2 regions of the Streptomyces sp. NPDC034037 genome follow, and region 1 is predicted to be linked to the other one. Evidence: riboswitches for the same ligand, from Rfam matches in the RefSeq annotation. Region 1 holds a riboswitch; the other holds the start of a gene.
What was found. Region 1 has a riboswitch for glycine ahead of gcvT (glycine cleavage system aminomethyltransferase GcvT). Riboswitches for the same ligand answer to the same signal wherever they lie in the genome.
Positions count from the first base shown of each region.

Region 2: another riboswitch for glycine. It lies ahead of gcvP (aminomethyl-transferring glycine dehydrogenase); the one in region 1 lies ahead of gcvT (glycine cleavage system aminomethyltransferase GcvT).

Region 1 covers NZ_JBVISC010000006.1:84,144-91,975, reverse strand. Annotated here, with positions in the region: gene ACZ516_RS21680 (L-serine ammonia-lyase) at 1-325, opposite strand, end outside; gene glyA (serine hydroxymethyltransferase) at 483-1,742, opposite strand; gene gcvH (glycine cleavage system protein GcvH) at 1,754-2,131, opposite strand; gene gcvT (glycine cleavage system aminomethyltransferase GcvT) at 2,190-3,314, opposite strand; glycine riboswitch at 3,349-3,462, opposite strand; glycine riboswitch at 3,463-3,566, opposite strand; gene ACZ516_RS21660 (AAA family ATPase) at 3,726-4,436, shown strand; gene ACZ516_RS21655 (enhanced serine sensitivity protein SseB) at 4,496-5,275, shown strand; gene ACZ516_RS21650 (enhanced serine sensitivity protein SseB C-terminal domain-containing protein) at 5,398-6,210, shown strand; gene ACZ516_RS21645 (ABC transporter permease) at 6,509-7,513, shown strand; gene ACZ516_RS21640 (ABC transporter substrate-binding protein) at 7,616-7,832, shown strand, end outside.
Region 2 covers NZ_JBVISC010000003.1:1,003,938-1,011,769, reverse strand. Annotated here, with positions in the region: gene ACZ516_RS15100 (DNA polymerase IV) at 1-1,136, shown strand, start outside; gene ACZ516_RS15095 (PRC-barrel domain-containing protein) at 1,148-1,525, opposite strand; glycine riboswitch at 1,669-1,768, shown strand; gene gcvP (aminomethyl-transferring glycine dehydrogenase) at 1,964-4,852, shown strand; gene ACZ516_RS15085 (DUF5999 family protein) at 4,954-5,160, opposite strand; gene ACZ516_RS15080 (hypothetical protein) at 5,477-6,070, opposite strand; gene ACZ516_RS15075 (glutamate-cysteine ligase family protein) at 6,554-7,832, shown strand, end outside.

The DNA.
Region 1 (7,832 bases):
AGTCGAAGTCGATCTCGTGCACGCCGAGCAGGCTGAGGCGGCCGCTGCTCTTGATCGCCTCGACGCGGCCGTCGGCGGACTCCACGTCGACGGTGCGGGGCGACTCGCCCTCCAGGCCGAGCAGGACGGCCTTGGGGGTGCCGTGCCCGTGGCCGGTGGCGCCGAGCGAGCCGTACAGCTCGGCCCGTATCGCGGCGGTGTGGGCCATGAGGCCCTCGTTCTTGAGGCGGCTCGCGAACATGCGGGCGGCCCGCATCGGGCCGACCGTGTGGGAGCTGGACGGGCCGATGCCGATCGAGAACAGGTCGAAGACCGAGATGGCCACGGGAGACTCCAATGGTTTTGGTGGACGCCCCGTCCGCCGGGGTGGTGCGGAGACCGGGGCGTGCGCCGGGCATGAGCGGGGGCACCGCGCTCACTGTGTTCAGTTCCAGTGTGCGCGGTGCCCCGGAGTTACGTACGAAGGAAAGCGTACGAAATCACTACAGGCTGGGGTACAGGGGGTGCTTGTCGGCCAGGGCCGAGACCCGGGCCTTCAGGGCGTCCGCCTCGAAGCCGGGCTTGAGGGCCTCGGCGATGATGTCGGCGACCTCACGGAAGTCGTCCTCCTGGAAGCCGCGCGTGGCGAGCGCCGGGGTGCCGATCCGCAGGCCCGAGGTGACCATCGGGGGGCGCGGGTCGTTCGGGACCGCGTTGCGGTTGACCGTGATGCCGACCTCGTGGAGGCGGTCCTCGGCCTGCTGCCCGTCCAGCTCGCTGTCGCGCAGGTCCACCAGGACCAGGTGCACGTCGGTGCCGCCGGACAGGACGTCGACGCCGACGGCCTTCGCGTCGTCCTGGACCAGGCGCTCGGCCAGGATGCGGGCGCCGTCCAGGGTGCGCTGCTGGCGCTCCTTGAACTCCTCGCTCGCGGCGACCTTGAAGGAGACCGCCTTGGCCGCGATCACGTGCTCCAGCGGGCCGCCCTGGAAGCCGGGGAAGACCGCGGAGTTCAGCTTCTTCGCGAAGTCCTTGTTGCGGGCCAGGATGATGCCGCCGCGCGGGCCGCCCAGCGTCTTGTGCGTGGTGGAGGTCACCACGTCCGCGTGCGGCACCGGGTTCGGGTGCAGCCCGGCGGCGACCAGACCGGCGAAGTGCGCCATGTCGACCCACAGGTACGCGCCGACCTCGTCGGCGATCCGGCGGAACTCGGCGAAGTCCAGCTGCCGCGGGTAGGCGGACCAGCCCGCGATGATCACCTTCGGGCTGTTCTCCTTGGCCAGGCGCTCGACCTCGGCCATGTCGACCAGGCCGGCCTCGTCCACGTGGTAGGCGACCACGTTGAACTGCTTGCCGGAGAAGTTCAGGCGCATGCCGTGGGTGAGGTGGCCGCCGTGCGCCAGGTCCAGGCCGAGGATCGTGTCGCCGGGCTGGGCGAGCGCGAAGAGGGCGGCCTGGTTGGCGGAGGCGCCGGAGTGCGGCTGGACGTTGGCGTACTCGGCGCCGAACAGCTCCTTGACGCGCTCGATCGCGAGTCGCTCGGTGACGTCGACGTGCTCACAGCCGCCGTAGTAGCGGCGGCCGGGGTAGCCCTCGGCGTACTTGTTGGTGAGGACGGTGCCCTGGGCCTCCATGACGGCGACCGGAGCGAAGTTCTCCGAGGCGATCATTTCCAGGGTCGACTGCTGGCGGTGCAGCTCGGCGTCGACGGCGGCGGCGACGTCCGGGTCCAGCTCGTGCAGAGGGGTGTTCAGAAGCGACATCGGGATGATCCTTAGCTGCCGGAGAACTCGGTGTACTCGTCCGCGGAGAGCAGGTCCTTCGGCTCCTCCGCGATCCGGACCTTGAAGAGCCAACCGCCCTCGAAGGGAGCCGAGTTCACCAGCGACGGGTCGTCCACGACGTCCTGGTTGGCCTCGACGACCTCGCCGCTCACCGGCGAGTACAGGTCGCTGACGGACTTGGTCGACTCCAGCTCGCCGCAGGTCTCGCCCGCGGTCACCGTCTCACCGACCTCGGGAAGCTGCACGAAGACGACGTCACCGAGCGCGTTGGCCGCGTGCTCCGTGATGCCCACCGTCGACACGCCCTCTTCGGCGTCCGACAGCCACTCGTGCTCCTTGCTGTAGCGGAGCTGCTGGGGGTTGCTCATGACCTGAATTCTCCTGTACGCGGGTGGGTGCTGCGGAACGGGAAAGGTGTGCGGGGGGTCACTTCCGGCGCTTGTAGAACGGCAGCGCCACGACCTCGTACGGCTCGTGCGTACCGCGGATGTCCACGCCCACGCCGGGCGTGCCCGGGGCGGCGTGCTCCGCGTCGACGTACGCCATCGCGATCGGCTTGCCCAGCGTCGGGGAGGGGGCGCCGGAGGTGACCTCGCCGATGACCTGGCCGTCCGCGACGACGGAGAAGCCCGCGCGCGGCACGCGGCGGCCTTCGGCGACCAGGCCGACCAGCTTGCGCGGCGGGGCGCTCTCGGCGCGCTCGGCGGCGGCCGCGAGCGCCGCGCGGCCCACGAAGGTGTCGGCCTGCGAGGTCTTGTCGAACTTCACCACCCGGCCGAGACCGGCGTCGAAGGGCGTGAGGGCGGCGGTCAGCTCGTGCCCGTACAGCGGCATGCCCGCCTCCAGGCGCAGCGTGTCGCGGCAGGAGAGGCCGGCCGGCACCATGCCGGCGGGCGTGCCCGCCTCCATCAGCGCGTTCCACAGCTTCTCCGCGTCACCGGGGGCGACGAAGAGCTCGAAACCGTCCTCGCCGGTGTAGCCCGTGCGGGCGATCAGGGCGGGGACGCCCGCGACGGTGCCGGGCAGGCCCGCGTAGTACTTCAGGCCGTCCAGGTCGGCGTCGGTCACCGACTTCAGGATGCCGGGGGACTCGGGGCCCTGGACGGCGAGCAGCGCGTAGGCGTCGCGGTCGTCGCGGACCTCGGCGTCGAAGCCCTCGGCGCGGGCGTTCAGCGCGTCGAGCACGACCTGGGCGTTGGAGGCGTTGGCGACGACCAGGTACTCGCTCTCGCCGAGGCGGTAGACGATCAGGTCGTCGAGGATGCCGCCGTCCTCGGCGCAGATCATGGTGTAGCGGGCGCGGCCGACACCCACCGAGCCGATGTTGCCGACCAGCGAGAAGTTCAGCAGGTCGACGGCCTCGGGGCCGGTGACGGTGATCTCGCCCATGTGGGAGAGGTCGAAGAGGCCGGCCTTGGTGCGCACGGCGTTGTGCTCGTCGCGCTCGCTGCCGTAGCGCAGCGGCATGTCCCAGCCCGCGAAGTCGGTCATGGTCGCGCCGAGCGCACGATGCACGGCATCGAGGGCGGTGAGGCGGGGGGCAGTGCTCATGAGGGAACTCCCAGGGCATGACGGGCGAGGTCGATCCTCCCCATCTGTCATCGGAACCTGAGAGGTTCGCCGCGAGCGTCCCGACATGCGGGACGGACGGCTTGCACCTTGGGTGGAGCCGGCATGCCGGCTCGCTTTTCAGATGTGCCTCGCCCGCGCGGTACGGGGCCTGAGAGATTCAAGGGAGGGACTTGCTCCTTCGGCGCCCCGGGCCCATGCGTGCTGGTCCGGGAACTCTCCCGCGCGGATTCAAACGGCCGGTATGGAGTTGGCGCGCACATCATTGCACGCGGCGGGGGCCAGGGGGACTGGTGGTCCGGCCGCGTGGGGTCCGGCGCGGGCTCCGGAAATTTCCCTTGTGCCGCATTACCTTCTCTTTACACTTGCCGGGGAAAGCAGTACGTGACCGCTATGGGGAGGCCGATCACGGTGCGCAGCAGGACGAGCGTCCACGCCATGACCACGGGGATGGCGCTGCCGAAGCAGGCTGCCGCCCCGGCCCGGGAGGGCTGCGGCCCGCTGCCCGTGCCCGTCGTCCGGGACCTGCGGCAGCGGGCCGGGCACAGCCCCCACCGCCTCACCTTCGACGAGGGCGACCTGGTCGTCGTCTCCGGGCTGCCCGGCGGCGGGAAGTCCACGCTGATGCGCCAGGCCGTCACGGGCCCCCGCGTCGACTCCCAGGACACCCGCGACGCGTGGGCCGCCCGCATGCCCGCCCCGCTGCCGTACGCGCTCTACCGCCCCCTGGTCCGCCTCGCGCACTACGCGGGCCTGCGCCGCGTCCTGCGGTCCGGCGCCGGCGTCGTCGTGCACGACTGCGGCACCCAGCCCTGGGTGCGCCGCTGGCTGGCCCGCGAGGCCGCCCGACGGGGCAGGACACTGCATCTGCTCCTGCTCGACGTGCCGGCCGACACCGCCCTCCAGGGCCAGCGCGAGCGCGGCCGGGGCGTGTCCCGGTACGCCTTCGCGCGCCACCGCAGGACGGTCGGCCGGCTGGTCGGCGCCGCCGAGCGGGGCGACCTGCCGCGCGGCTGCGGGTCGGCGGTGCTCCTGGACCGGGCGGCGGCACAGGTGCTGCGGGCCGTCTCCTTCGACGGCCGGGGGATCGCCTTCGACCGCTGAGGGCGGCCGACGTTAGGGTTCAGCCGCAGGCTAAGCGGTCGCGAGCAGGGGTTGGACAGATGAACTTTCCGGCGCAGGCACACGCCCATCCGTACGGGGGATGGCCGGGCAACGAACTGGAAGAGGTCCTCGCGGCCTGCCTCGGCGCCCCCGTCCCGGCGGGCGGCCGCATCGTGGAGGTCCTCGGCCGCAGCCACCTCTGGGTCCCGCTGCCGAACGGCGGCGGCCCCGACAGCCGCACCCTGGACCTGCCCACGCTGGAGATCGACGGCCAGGCCTACGTCCCCGTCTTCACCTCCGAGCAGCAGTTCCGCCAGGCCCTCGGCGACGCGGCGGACCGCATGGGCTGCACGGTGGCGCCCGCCGTGGAGTTCGCCCGGGGCCTGCCACCGCAGCTGGGCATCGCCCTGAACCCCGAGGGCACCGTCGGCGTCCCCCTGCCGCCGGCCGCCGTGGCCGAGCTGTGCCGGGCGGGGCGCACCCCGCTGGACGGGCCGACCACCGGCGGCCGGGTCCGCCTCTTCGAGCCGGACTGGCAGGAGGACCCGGTGGACTTCCTCGCCGCCGCCGCCGGGGAGTTCGAGGCGACGGGCGTCGTCCTCACCGCCCGCCGCTGCTTGGCCGCCGTCGAGACGGACGAGCCGACCCTGTTCGTCGGCGTCGAACTGGCCACCTGGGAGGGTCCGGCCCGCGAGCTGCCGATGGAGGCGCTCGGCCGCGCCCTCGGCCGGGTCCCGGTGGCCTGGCCGGTCAACCTCGTCCTGCTGGACGTGGCGCAGGACCCGGTGGGCGACTGGCTGCGCGCGAAGGTGCGGCCGTTCTTCCAGCGGCACGCCTGAGCCCGCGCCGGTCGGGGCGCGATGGGAAGCGCGTACGTCAAGTCCGCGCCCGCCTCGCCGCTTAAGCTGGTTCCATGGCCCGGCCGGGGCGGTGCGGGTTCGTAGTGAAGGGGCGGTAACGGGTGAGTGCGTCGGGCACGGCTGCGGCCGATGGGGCCTCCCCTGGACGAGCTGGCTCAAGTCCTCGGGGACAGGTCGAGCAGATGCTGCGCCAGGTGACGCCGGGGCGCTACGACGCGTACGAGGCACTGCTGCGCGCGCTCGCCGCCGACCAGCTGTGGATGCTCCTGTGGCACGGCCAGGCCGGCTCGCCCGACGCCCAGTACGGCACCATGGAGGTCGAGGGCCTCGGCTACGCCCCCTGTGTGACCTCCGCCCAGGAGCTGTCCGCCAGCGGCTGGAACCGCAGCTACGAGGTGGTGCGCGGCGTCGACGTCGCCCGCACCCTCTACCCCGACCACTACGGCCTGTGGCTCAATCCGCACGCCCCCGGCGGCGGCGTCGGCATCCCCTGGCTGGATCTGCGCCGCATCGCCACCGGCCTCGACCTGCTGCCCGCCGGACCGCTCAGGCTGACCGAGCCGAGCATCGAGCTGCCCCAGTTCTACGCCCTGTTGACGCAGAACGCGCACCGCACGCCCGTCGTGCGCTCCCTACGCCGCGCCTGGGTCCAGCCCGTGCTCGGCGCGCCCCACCTGGCCATCGGCCTGGACGTGTACGACACCTCGCCGCCCTCGGTGGAGGCGGTGCGGGCGATGATGCGCCAGTCCATCCCCGCCGTGCCGGAGGGCCTGCCCGTCTCGACGGTCGCGATGTCGGACGACTACGACCCGGTCACCCTGTGGCTGCGGGCCAACGCCCGCCCCTTCTACGACCGCGAGGCCCAGGCGTCCCCCGCCCCGGCCGGCGGTTACGGCTACCCCGCGCAGTACTGAACAGCGCGAACGGACGCGATGTCCGTTCTGATGCGGGTGGGGCCCTATGGTCGCCCGTGAAGCGTTGCACCCCAACTGCCCCGTGTTCGACCCTCGTTCAGCCGCGTCCGGATAACGGAACACCTCGATCAGCATCACGGTTGCGCATCCATTCACCAACAAGACTGGTAACAGCTCGCAGCCTGGATGAAGACTCCCGCTCCAAGGGGCCTTCGCCCCTGTGCACGACGGACTGATCACGTCGCTACAGCGGCAAGTGCGGGCCGGTCACCACCGGTTGAGAGGGGTCCCTGCCACGATGACGGCACCATTGCATGACACACCTGCGGACGCGGACCCGACCGAGGACGTCGCTCCCGCAGTTGGTGCAGGGGTGAAGAAGGTCGAGGGCCGGTCCCTCAAGCAGATCGCCTGGAACCGCCTGAAGCGGGACAAGGTCGCCCTCGCGGGCGGCATCACCGTGGTGCTCCTGGTCCTGGTCGCCGTCTTCGCGCCCCTGATCGTGAGCCTGCTCGGGCACCCGCCCAACGACTTCCACCAGGAAGAGCTCGACGAGCTGACCAACCTCCCCAAGGGCGCGCTCGGCGGCATGAGCGGCGACTTCCTCTTCGGCGTCGAGCCCAACAAGGGCCGCGACGTCTTCAGCCGCATCGTCTACGGCGCGCGGATCTCGCTCCTGGTGGCCTTCCTCGCCGCCATCGTCGCCGTCGTGCTCGGCACCCTCTTCGGGATCATCGCCGGCTACTTCGGCGGCTGGATCGACGCGCTGATCAGCCGGGTGATGGACGTACTGCTCTCCTTCCCGCAGCTGCTCTTCATCATCTCCCTCGTCTCCGTCCTGCCCGACGACCTGCTCGGCCTGACCGGCTCCAGCGTGCGCGTCGCGATCCTGGTCCTGGTCATCGGCTTCTTCGGCTGGCCCTACGTCGGACGCATCGTCAGGGGGCAGACCCTCTCGCTGCGTGAGCGCGAGTACGTGGAAGCGGCCCGCAGCCTCGGCGGCGGAAAGCGTCACATCCTCTTCCGCGAGCTGCTGCCCAACCTGGTCGCCCCGATCACCGTCTACGCGACGCTGATGATCCCGACCAACATCCTCACGGAGGCGGCCCTCAGCTTCCTCGGCGCCGGTGTCCGGCCGCCCACCGCCTCCTGGGGCGGCATGCTGCGCGACGCGCTGGAGACGTACGAGCACGATCCGATGTTCATGGTCTTCCCGGGCGTGACGATCTTCATCACGGTCCTGGCCTTCAATCTCTTCGGTGACGGGCTGCGCGACGCGCTCGACCCGAAGGGGACGCGCTAGCGGTCCCCGACCGACTTGCCCCTGCCGCATGTCAGGTGGCTCTATCCATGGTTCTCCGGCAGCTCAAGGCCAGGGACCGCGAATCTCGGAGGTTACGAGAAAATGCCCACAGTTTCCTCGAAACGACGGCTCACCGCTGGTGCGGCCCTCGTGGTCGCGGCGCTGGTGACCACCACGGCGTGCGGCGGCGGTGACGGTGACGACGGCGACTCGAAGGGTGCCGGCTACAACGCGGCGCTCGACAAGGTCGCCAACCCGTCCAAGAAGAAGGGGGGCACGCTGAGGATGGTCGGCAAGCAGGACCTCGACTCGGCCGACC
Region 2 (7,832 bases), on a different contig from region 1:
ACGAGGCCTTCGTGGACCTGGAGGCGGGTGGCGTCGCCGATGACGAGCGCTCGGCCAGGGCGGTGGGCGAGCGGCTGCGGGCGGACATCAGAGCGGTGACCGGCCTGACCGGCTCGGTGGGCCTCGCCGCGTCCAAGATGCTGGCGAAGATCGCCTCCGAGCAGGCCAAGCCGGACGGCCTGGTGCTGATAGCCCCGGGCACGGAGCGGGCGCTGCTGGGGCCGATGTCGGTGCGGACGCTGCCCGGCGTGGGGCCTGCCACCGGGGACCACCTGCGGCGGGCCGGGATCACCACGGTCGAGGAGATCGCGGAGGCGGGAGAGGACGAGCTGGTGCGGCTGCTCGGCAAGTCGCACGGCGTCTCGCTGTACGCCATGGCCCTGGCGCGCGACGAGCGGCCCGTGGTCGCCGAGCGGGACACCAAGTCGGTCAGTGTCGAGGACACGTACGACGTGGACATCCACGACAGAGTGCGGGTCAGGGGAGAAGTGGCGCGGCTGGCCGACCGGTGCGTGCAGAGGCTGCGGGCGGCGGGGCACTCGGGGCGGACCATCGTGCTGAAGGTGCGGCGCTTCGACTTCTCGACGCTGACCCGGTCCGAGACGCTGCGGGGTCCCACCGACGACCCCGCAGTGGTGCGGGAGGCCGCGGCGCGGCTGCTGGAGTCCGTGGACACCACGGGCGGGGTGCGGTTGCTCGGGGTAGGGGTCACGGGGCTCGCGGACTACACGCAGGAGGACCTCTTCGCCCAGGCGCAGGCCCAGGCGCAGGCCGCGGAGGCGGAGGTCTCGGCGGTGGAGGGTCCGGAGGGTGCTCCGCCGACGGGGGCGGCGGGGGAGGCCGTGCCGAGGGCTCCGCTGGGCCCGGCTGACAGTGCGGACGCGCAGGAGTCGCCGGTGCCCGCCGAGCGGCGGTGGGCGGCCGGGCACGACGTGCGGCACACCGAGTACGGCTACGGGTGGGTCCAGGGCAGCGGGCTCGGCCGGGTGACCGTACGTTTCGAGACACCCGGATCGGCGCCGGGGCGGGTGCGGACGTTCCGGACGGATGATCCGAAATTGCGCCCCGCGGAGCCTTTGCCGCTGGTCGGAGCGGGATCCTGCGGGGAGGAGGTGGAAGCGGCGGAGGCGGGGTGAGGCCCGGTGCCTCAGGTGGGGTCGGAGCCCGCGATGTGCCCGAAGTCGTGGTCGGGGGGTGGCGGGTGGGGGAGCGTGGTGTCCAGGCCGTAGTGGTGGTAGAGCTGGAGCTCCTGGGCGGGGGAGAGATGGCGGCCCACGCCGAAGTCCGGGGCGTCCTTGATCAGGTCGCGGTCGAAGGGGATGCGCAGGGTGCCGTCGTCGACCAGTTCGCTCGGCTCCAGGGGGACGAAGGCGTCGCGGCTGAAGAGGCCCGTGCGTATGGCCGCCCACTCCGGTTCGCCGGTGGCGTCGTCGAGATAGATCTCGTCGATCGTGCCGATCTTGGCCCCGTTGCGGTCGAACGCCTTGCGGCCGATCAGATTCCGCGGATCGATGTCGGTCTGCACGGGCCCTCCAGCTGTCGCGGGGTCTGGGATATGGGCATAACTCGTCTTTGTCCGCTCGTACTCACTACGAAAGAGCACTTCGGGGCGGGCGGCCACTCGAGGGAATGCCTGTGACCCTCGCTGGTAGGCTGACGAATGGCTGCTGACCCCGTGCGGGAGAGCTCTCCGGGTCACGATCGCCGGAGGCGCCGAAGGAGCAAATCCTCCCCGGAATCTCTCAGGCACCTGTACCGCACGGACGAGGTCACTCTGGAAAGCAGGGCGGGCGTACGGGCGGGCACGTCCCACACCCTTCCTCACCGACGGTGAAAGCCGGGACGGTGCCTTCACGGGCGCGCCCCGGTGAAGCTCTCAGGTTGAGATGACAGAGGGGGAGGCCGTCCGGGTACCCGCGCCGTGGTACCCCTCGTAGGTCGCGCAGACCAGGAGGCCTCCGCAATGACTGCCACCAATCGCATCCCCCTCTCCGAACTCGAACAGGGCATCCCCTTCGAGCAGCGGCACATAGGGCCCGATGCGGAAGCGCGGGCGAAGATGCTCGCCCAGGTCGGGTACGGCTCGCTCGACGAGCTGACGGCCGCCGCGGTGCCGGATGTGATCAAGAACGCCGAGGCGCTGAAGCTGCCCGGGGCCCGTACCGAGGCCGAGGTCCTCGCCGAGCTGCGCTCCCTCGCGGACCGCAACCAGGTGCTCGACTCGATGATCGGGCTCGGGTACTACGGCACCTTCACGCCGCCGGTGATCCTGCGGAACGTGATGGAGAACCCCGCCTGGTACACCGCGTACACGCCGTACCAGCCGGAGATCTCCCAGGGCCGGCTTGAGGCGCTGCTGAACTTCCAGACCATGGTCGCCGAGCTGACCGGCCTGCCCACCTCCGGGGCCTCGCTGCTCGACGAGGGCACGGCCGCCGCCGAGGCCATGGCCCTGTCCCGGCGCATGGGCAAGGTCAAGGACGGCGTCTTCCTCGTCGACGCCGACACCCTGCCGCAGACCATCGCCGTCATCCAGACGCGTGCCGAGCCCACCGGCGTCGAGATCGTCGTCACGGATCTGAGCACCGGCATCCCGGCCGAGGTCGCCGAGCGCGGTGTCGTCGGCGTACTGGTGCAGTACCCGGGCGCCTCCGGTGTCGTACGCGACATCAAGCCGCTGATCGACGAGGCGCACGAGCTGGGTGCCGTCGTCACCGTCGCCGCCGACCTGCTCGCCCTGACACTGCTCACCTCGCCCGGTGAGCTGGGCGCGGACATCGCGGTCGGCACGACGCAGCGCTTCGGTGTGCCGATGGGATTCGGCGGCCCGCACGCCGGTTACATGGCGGTGCGCGAGAAGTTCGCCCGCAGCCTGCCCGGGCGGCTCGTCGGCGTCTCCGTCGACGCCGACGGCAACAAGGCGTACCGGCTGGCGCTGCAGACCCGTGAGCAGCACATCCGCCGCGAGAAGGCCACCAGCAACATCTGTACCGCTCAGGTGCTGCTCGCGGTCATGGCCGGAATGTACGCGGTCTACCACGGCCCGGACGGGCTGAAGTCCATCGCGCGGCGCACCCACCGCTACGCGACGCTGCTCGCCGCCGGCCTCAAGGAGGGCGGGGTCGAGGTCGTCCACGGCGCGTACTTCGACACGCTGACCCTGCGCGCGCCCGGCCAGGCCGAGCACTTCGTCACCGCCGCCCGTGAGAGTGGCGTCAACATCCACCGCGTCGACGCCGACCACGTCTCGCTCGCCTGCGACGAGACCACCACCCGCCAGCAACTGGCCGCGGTCTGGAGCGCCTTCGGCGTCGAGGCCGACGTCGACGCGCTGGACGCCACCGTCTCGGACACGCTCCCCCAAGGCCTGCTCCGCACCGACGAGTACCTCGCGCACCCGGTCTTCCACCAGTACCGCTCCGAGACCTCGATGCTGCGCTACCTGCGCAAGCTGGCCGACCGCGACTACGCGCTCGACCGCGGCATGATCCCGCTGGGCTCCTGCACCATGAAGCTCAACGCGACCACCGAGATGGAGCCGGTCACCTGGCCCGAGTTCGGGCAGCTGCACCCCTTCGCGCCCGCCCAGCAGGCGCAGGGCTACCTCACGCTCATCCGTGAGCTGGAGGAGCGCCTCGCCGAGGTGACCGGGTACGACAAGGTCTCGCTCCAGCCCAACGCCGGGTCGCAGGGCGAGCTGGCGGGCCTGCTGGCCGTGCGCGGCTACCACCGGGCCAACGGCGACGACCAGCGCACCGTCTGCCTCATCCCGTCCTCCGCGCACGGCACGAACGCGGCGAGCGCCGTGATGGCCGGCATGAAGGTCGTCGTCGTGAAGACCGCCGACGACGGTGAGATCGACGCCGACGACCTGCGTGCGAAGATCGACAAGCACCGCGACGAGCTGGCCGTGCTCATGATCACGTACCCCTCGACGCACGGTGTGTTCGAGGAGCACGTCGCCGACATCTGCGCGGAGGTGCACGAGGCCGGCGGTCAGGTGTACGTCGACGGCGCGAACCTCAACGCGCTGGTGGGTCTCGCCAAGCCGGGGCACTTCGGCGGCGACGTCTCGCACCTGAACCTGCACAAGACCTTCTGCATCCCGCACGGCGGCGGCGGTCCCGGGGTCGGCCCGGTCGGTGTGCGCGAGCACCTCGCGCCGTACCTGCCGAACCACCCCCTGCAGCCCGCCGCGGGCCCGAAGACCGGTGTCGGCCCGATCTCCGCCGCGCCGTGGGGCTCCGCCGGAATCCTGCCGATCTCCTGGTCGTACGTGCGTCTCATGGGCGGCGAGGGGCTCAAGCGCGCCACCCAGGTCGCGGTGCTCTCCGCGAACTACATCGCCAAGCGCCTGGAGCCGCACTACCCGGTGCTCTACACGGGCCCCGCCGGGCTCGTCGCGCACGAATGCATCATCGACCTGCGGCCGATCAGCAAGGCGACGGGCGTCAGCGTCGACGACATCGCCAAGCGGCTCATCGACTACGGCTTCCACGCGCCGACCATGTCGTTCCCGGTCGCGGGGACGCTGATGATCGAGCCGACGGAGAGCGAGGACCTCGCCGAGATCGACCGGTTCTGCGACGCGATGATCGCCATTCGCCGGGAGATCGAGAAGGTGGGTTCCGGTGAGTGGGCCGCCGACGACAACCCGCTGCGGAACGCGCCGCACACCGCGGCCGCGCTCGGCGGTGACTGGGAGCACGGTTACAGCCGTGCGGAGGCCGTCTTCCCGGCCGGTGTCGTCGCGTCCGACAAGTACTGGCCGCCGGTCCGCCGGATCGACCAGGCGTACGGCGACCGGAACCTCGTCTGCTCCTGCCCGCCGCTGGATGCTTACGAGGACTGATGACGGGGCCCGGGTCACGGGCATGCGTCGGGGCCGGTGCGGAGAGTCTCTCCGGGCCGGCCCCTCGGTCTTTCGGTGTGCTGTACGTGCCGTGCGCGGTGTCAGGCGGCCGTCATGATCCGGTCGGTGCCCAGCGGTCGGTGCGGGGCGATGATCTGGCCGTCCGGCAGCAGCTCACCGGTGTCCTCGAAGAGCAGGACGCCGTTGCACAGCAGGCTCCAGCCCTGTTCCGGGTGGCTCGCCATGAGGAGCGCGGCTTCCCGGTCGGCGGAGTCGGCTGTCGGGCACGGTGGTTGGTGCTGGCACATGGAAGGGTTCTTTCGCTGCGGTGAGATGGCTGTGACGTCGGTCCTGTGGCTCGATGCGGTATGCATGACCGCCCCCCGTTGTAGTCGGTCCGATCCCAGTGTTGCCCTCCGGGCGTCAATCCGCAGGGATTTTGCTGCAGCGGTTCTTACTGATTGATGACGTATCACCCGCCCGGACGGTTCAGCCCAACTCAGGTCTCTCTTCGGGTGGTTCACCCATGGCCCGTCCGGGCTAGTCCACCTGGGTGGGGCAGTGTCGTGCCCCGCGGCCGAGGGGGGGCGGCGGGGCACGAGCGGGCGCGGGGGGGCGCGGGTGTCAGGCGGGCGAGCCCAGCAAGGGGGACGGGGTCGACGGGGTCAGCCGGTGGGTCAGGACGGGCAGCAACTCGGCGACGCGATGCGGGCGATGGGCGGCGATGCCGGGCGGGGCGGGGGCGAGGGGCACGAGCAGATCGGCGGCGTCGAGCGGGGCGTCGGTGCCCTCGTCCGTGCAGTCGCGGTGCAGCCAGAGGGTGAGCATGTAGAGCTCCGGCACGGACAGCAGCCGGGGTTGGCAGGGCGTCGGCATGGCCTCGGCGTGCCGCAGGGCCCGTTCCGTGGAGGCGATGTAGGGGCCCTCGAAGAAGTGCGAGAAGGCCCAGCCGTCGGGGGTGAGCATGGTGTCCGCCGCGGCGAGGGCGCGCTCCCCGCCGCGGATCATGAAGCGCCAGCCGGTGAGGCGGGTGGGAGAGGTGCCATCGGTGGTGGTGCGGCCCAACACATGCAGGGGCAGCGGGAGTTCGGGGGCCACGGTTCCCTGGGCGGCACGCAGTGCCGGGGTGCGGGCTTCGCGTACGGCGGTGGGGGAACCGAGTGCCGCGAGAACGCTGCGCAGGGCTGGCGCGGGGGCCGGGAGGACATGCAGCGGCATGGTGGGTCGCCTCTCTCGTTCGACAGGCACAGCGGGGCGGGGGCAGGTGCGTGACGGCGCTGTCAGCTCTGGGTCAGAGGGGCGGGGGCCGGGGGACCTCGAGCGCCAACTCTCTGCCTAGATTGCGGAGTTTATACGAGACGTGTTCGAACCATGTTTCAGCTAGACGTACTCGATATTGCGGGCAAGGAGATATCCGGTCGCCCTCACGAGGAGTTCATCCCGATTTCATCGGGGCCCTACTTGTGTGACCTCGTATTTCGCCGGGGAAGCGGTCGGCCGATTCCCATCGGTCTTTTTGACCACACTCTCCGGAACGGAACCTGCGCTTTGCCGCATGCCGCGTGAATGTGCCTCGCGCCCACGTGTCGAGCGTACTGGTTCAACGGCCGGAAGGGGGCGTTATCGATCACATTGCCTGGGCATCATCCCCCGTACACAGCGGCCGGACCCTTGGCTGCCCATGCGAGGAGGGACGCTTCGATGGGGGAGAAGGTCGTGGCGGGCGCGTTCGACCTGTCCGATCGCCACCAGTACCGCGTCAAGCTCCGGGCGTGCCTGGCGGGGCTGGAGCGATTGTTGGAGGAGGAGCGCTTCGACCGGCCCAGGAATCTGATGGGCATGGAGATCGAGCTGAATCTCGCGGGGCCCGACGGGCTGCCGAGAATGTTGAATGCGCAGGTTCTCGAGCGTATCGCGAGCCGGGATTTCCAGACGGAACTCGGAATGTTCAATCTGGAAGTGAACATCGCCCCGCACCGGCTCGGCGGGCGCGTTCTCGACCGGCTCGCCGAAGAAGTGCGCACGGGTCTCAACTACGCCCACAGGAAAGCGAACGAGCTGGGCGCCGGCATCGTCATGATCGGCATACTGCCGACGGTGAACCGAGCCGACATGGTCTCCGCGAACCTCTCCGACGTGGACCGTTACGCCCTGCTGAACGAGCAGATAGTGGCGGCGCGCGGGGAGAGTTTCGCCCTGGACATCGAGGGCGTGGAGCGGCTGACCTGCACCTCGGCCTCGATCGCGCCGGAGGCGGCCTGCACGTCCGTGCAACTGCATCTCCAGGTCACCCCGGGCCGGTTCGCCGATGTGTGGAACGCGGCGCAGGCCATCGCCGCGGCGCAGGTGGCGGTGGGCGCCAACGCGCCGTTCCTGTTCGGCCGTGAGCTGTGGCGCGAGTCGCGGCCCCCGCTGTTCCTGCAGTCCACCGACACACGCCCGCCCGAGTTGCAGGCCCAAGGGGTCAGGCCCCGGACCTGGTTCGGGGAGCGCTGGATCAGCGGGCCGCTGGAACTCTTCGAGGAGAACCTCCGTTACTTCCCCGCACTGCTGCCCCTGATGGACGTGGAGGACCCGCTGGGCGTCCTCGACGCGGGCGGAGTGCCGCAGCTCGGCGAACTCGTCCTGCACAACGGCACCGTCTACCGCTGGAACCGGCCGGTGTACGGCATCGCCGACGGCGTCCCGCATCTGCGCGTCGAGAACCGCGTGCTGCCCGCCGGGCCGACCGTCACCGACGTCATCGCCAACGTCGCGTTCTACTACGGGCTGGTGCGGGCGCTCGCCGAGGAGGCGCGGCCCGTGTGGACCCGGCTGCCCTTCGAGGCCGCCGCCCGGAACTTCGACGTGGCGTGCCGCCACGGCATCGACGCCCGGCTGCGGTGGCCCCGGCGCGGCCGGCTCGGCGGGACCGTCGAGGTGCCTGCCGTCGATCTCGTACGCGACGAACTGCTGCCGCTCGCGGCCGCCGGGCTCGACG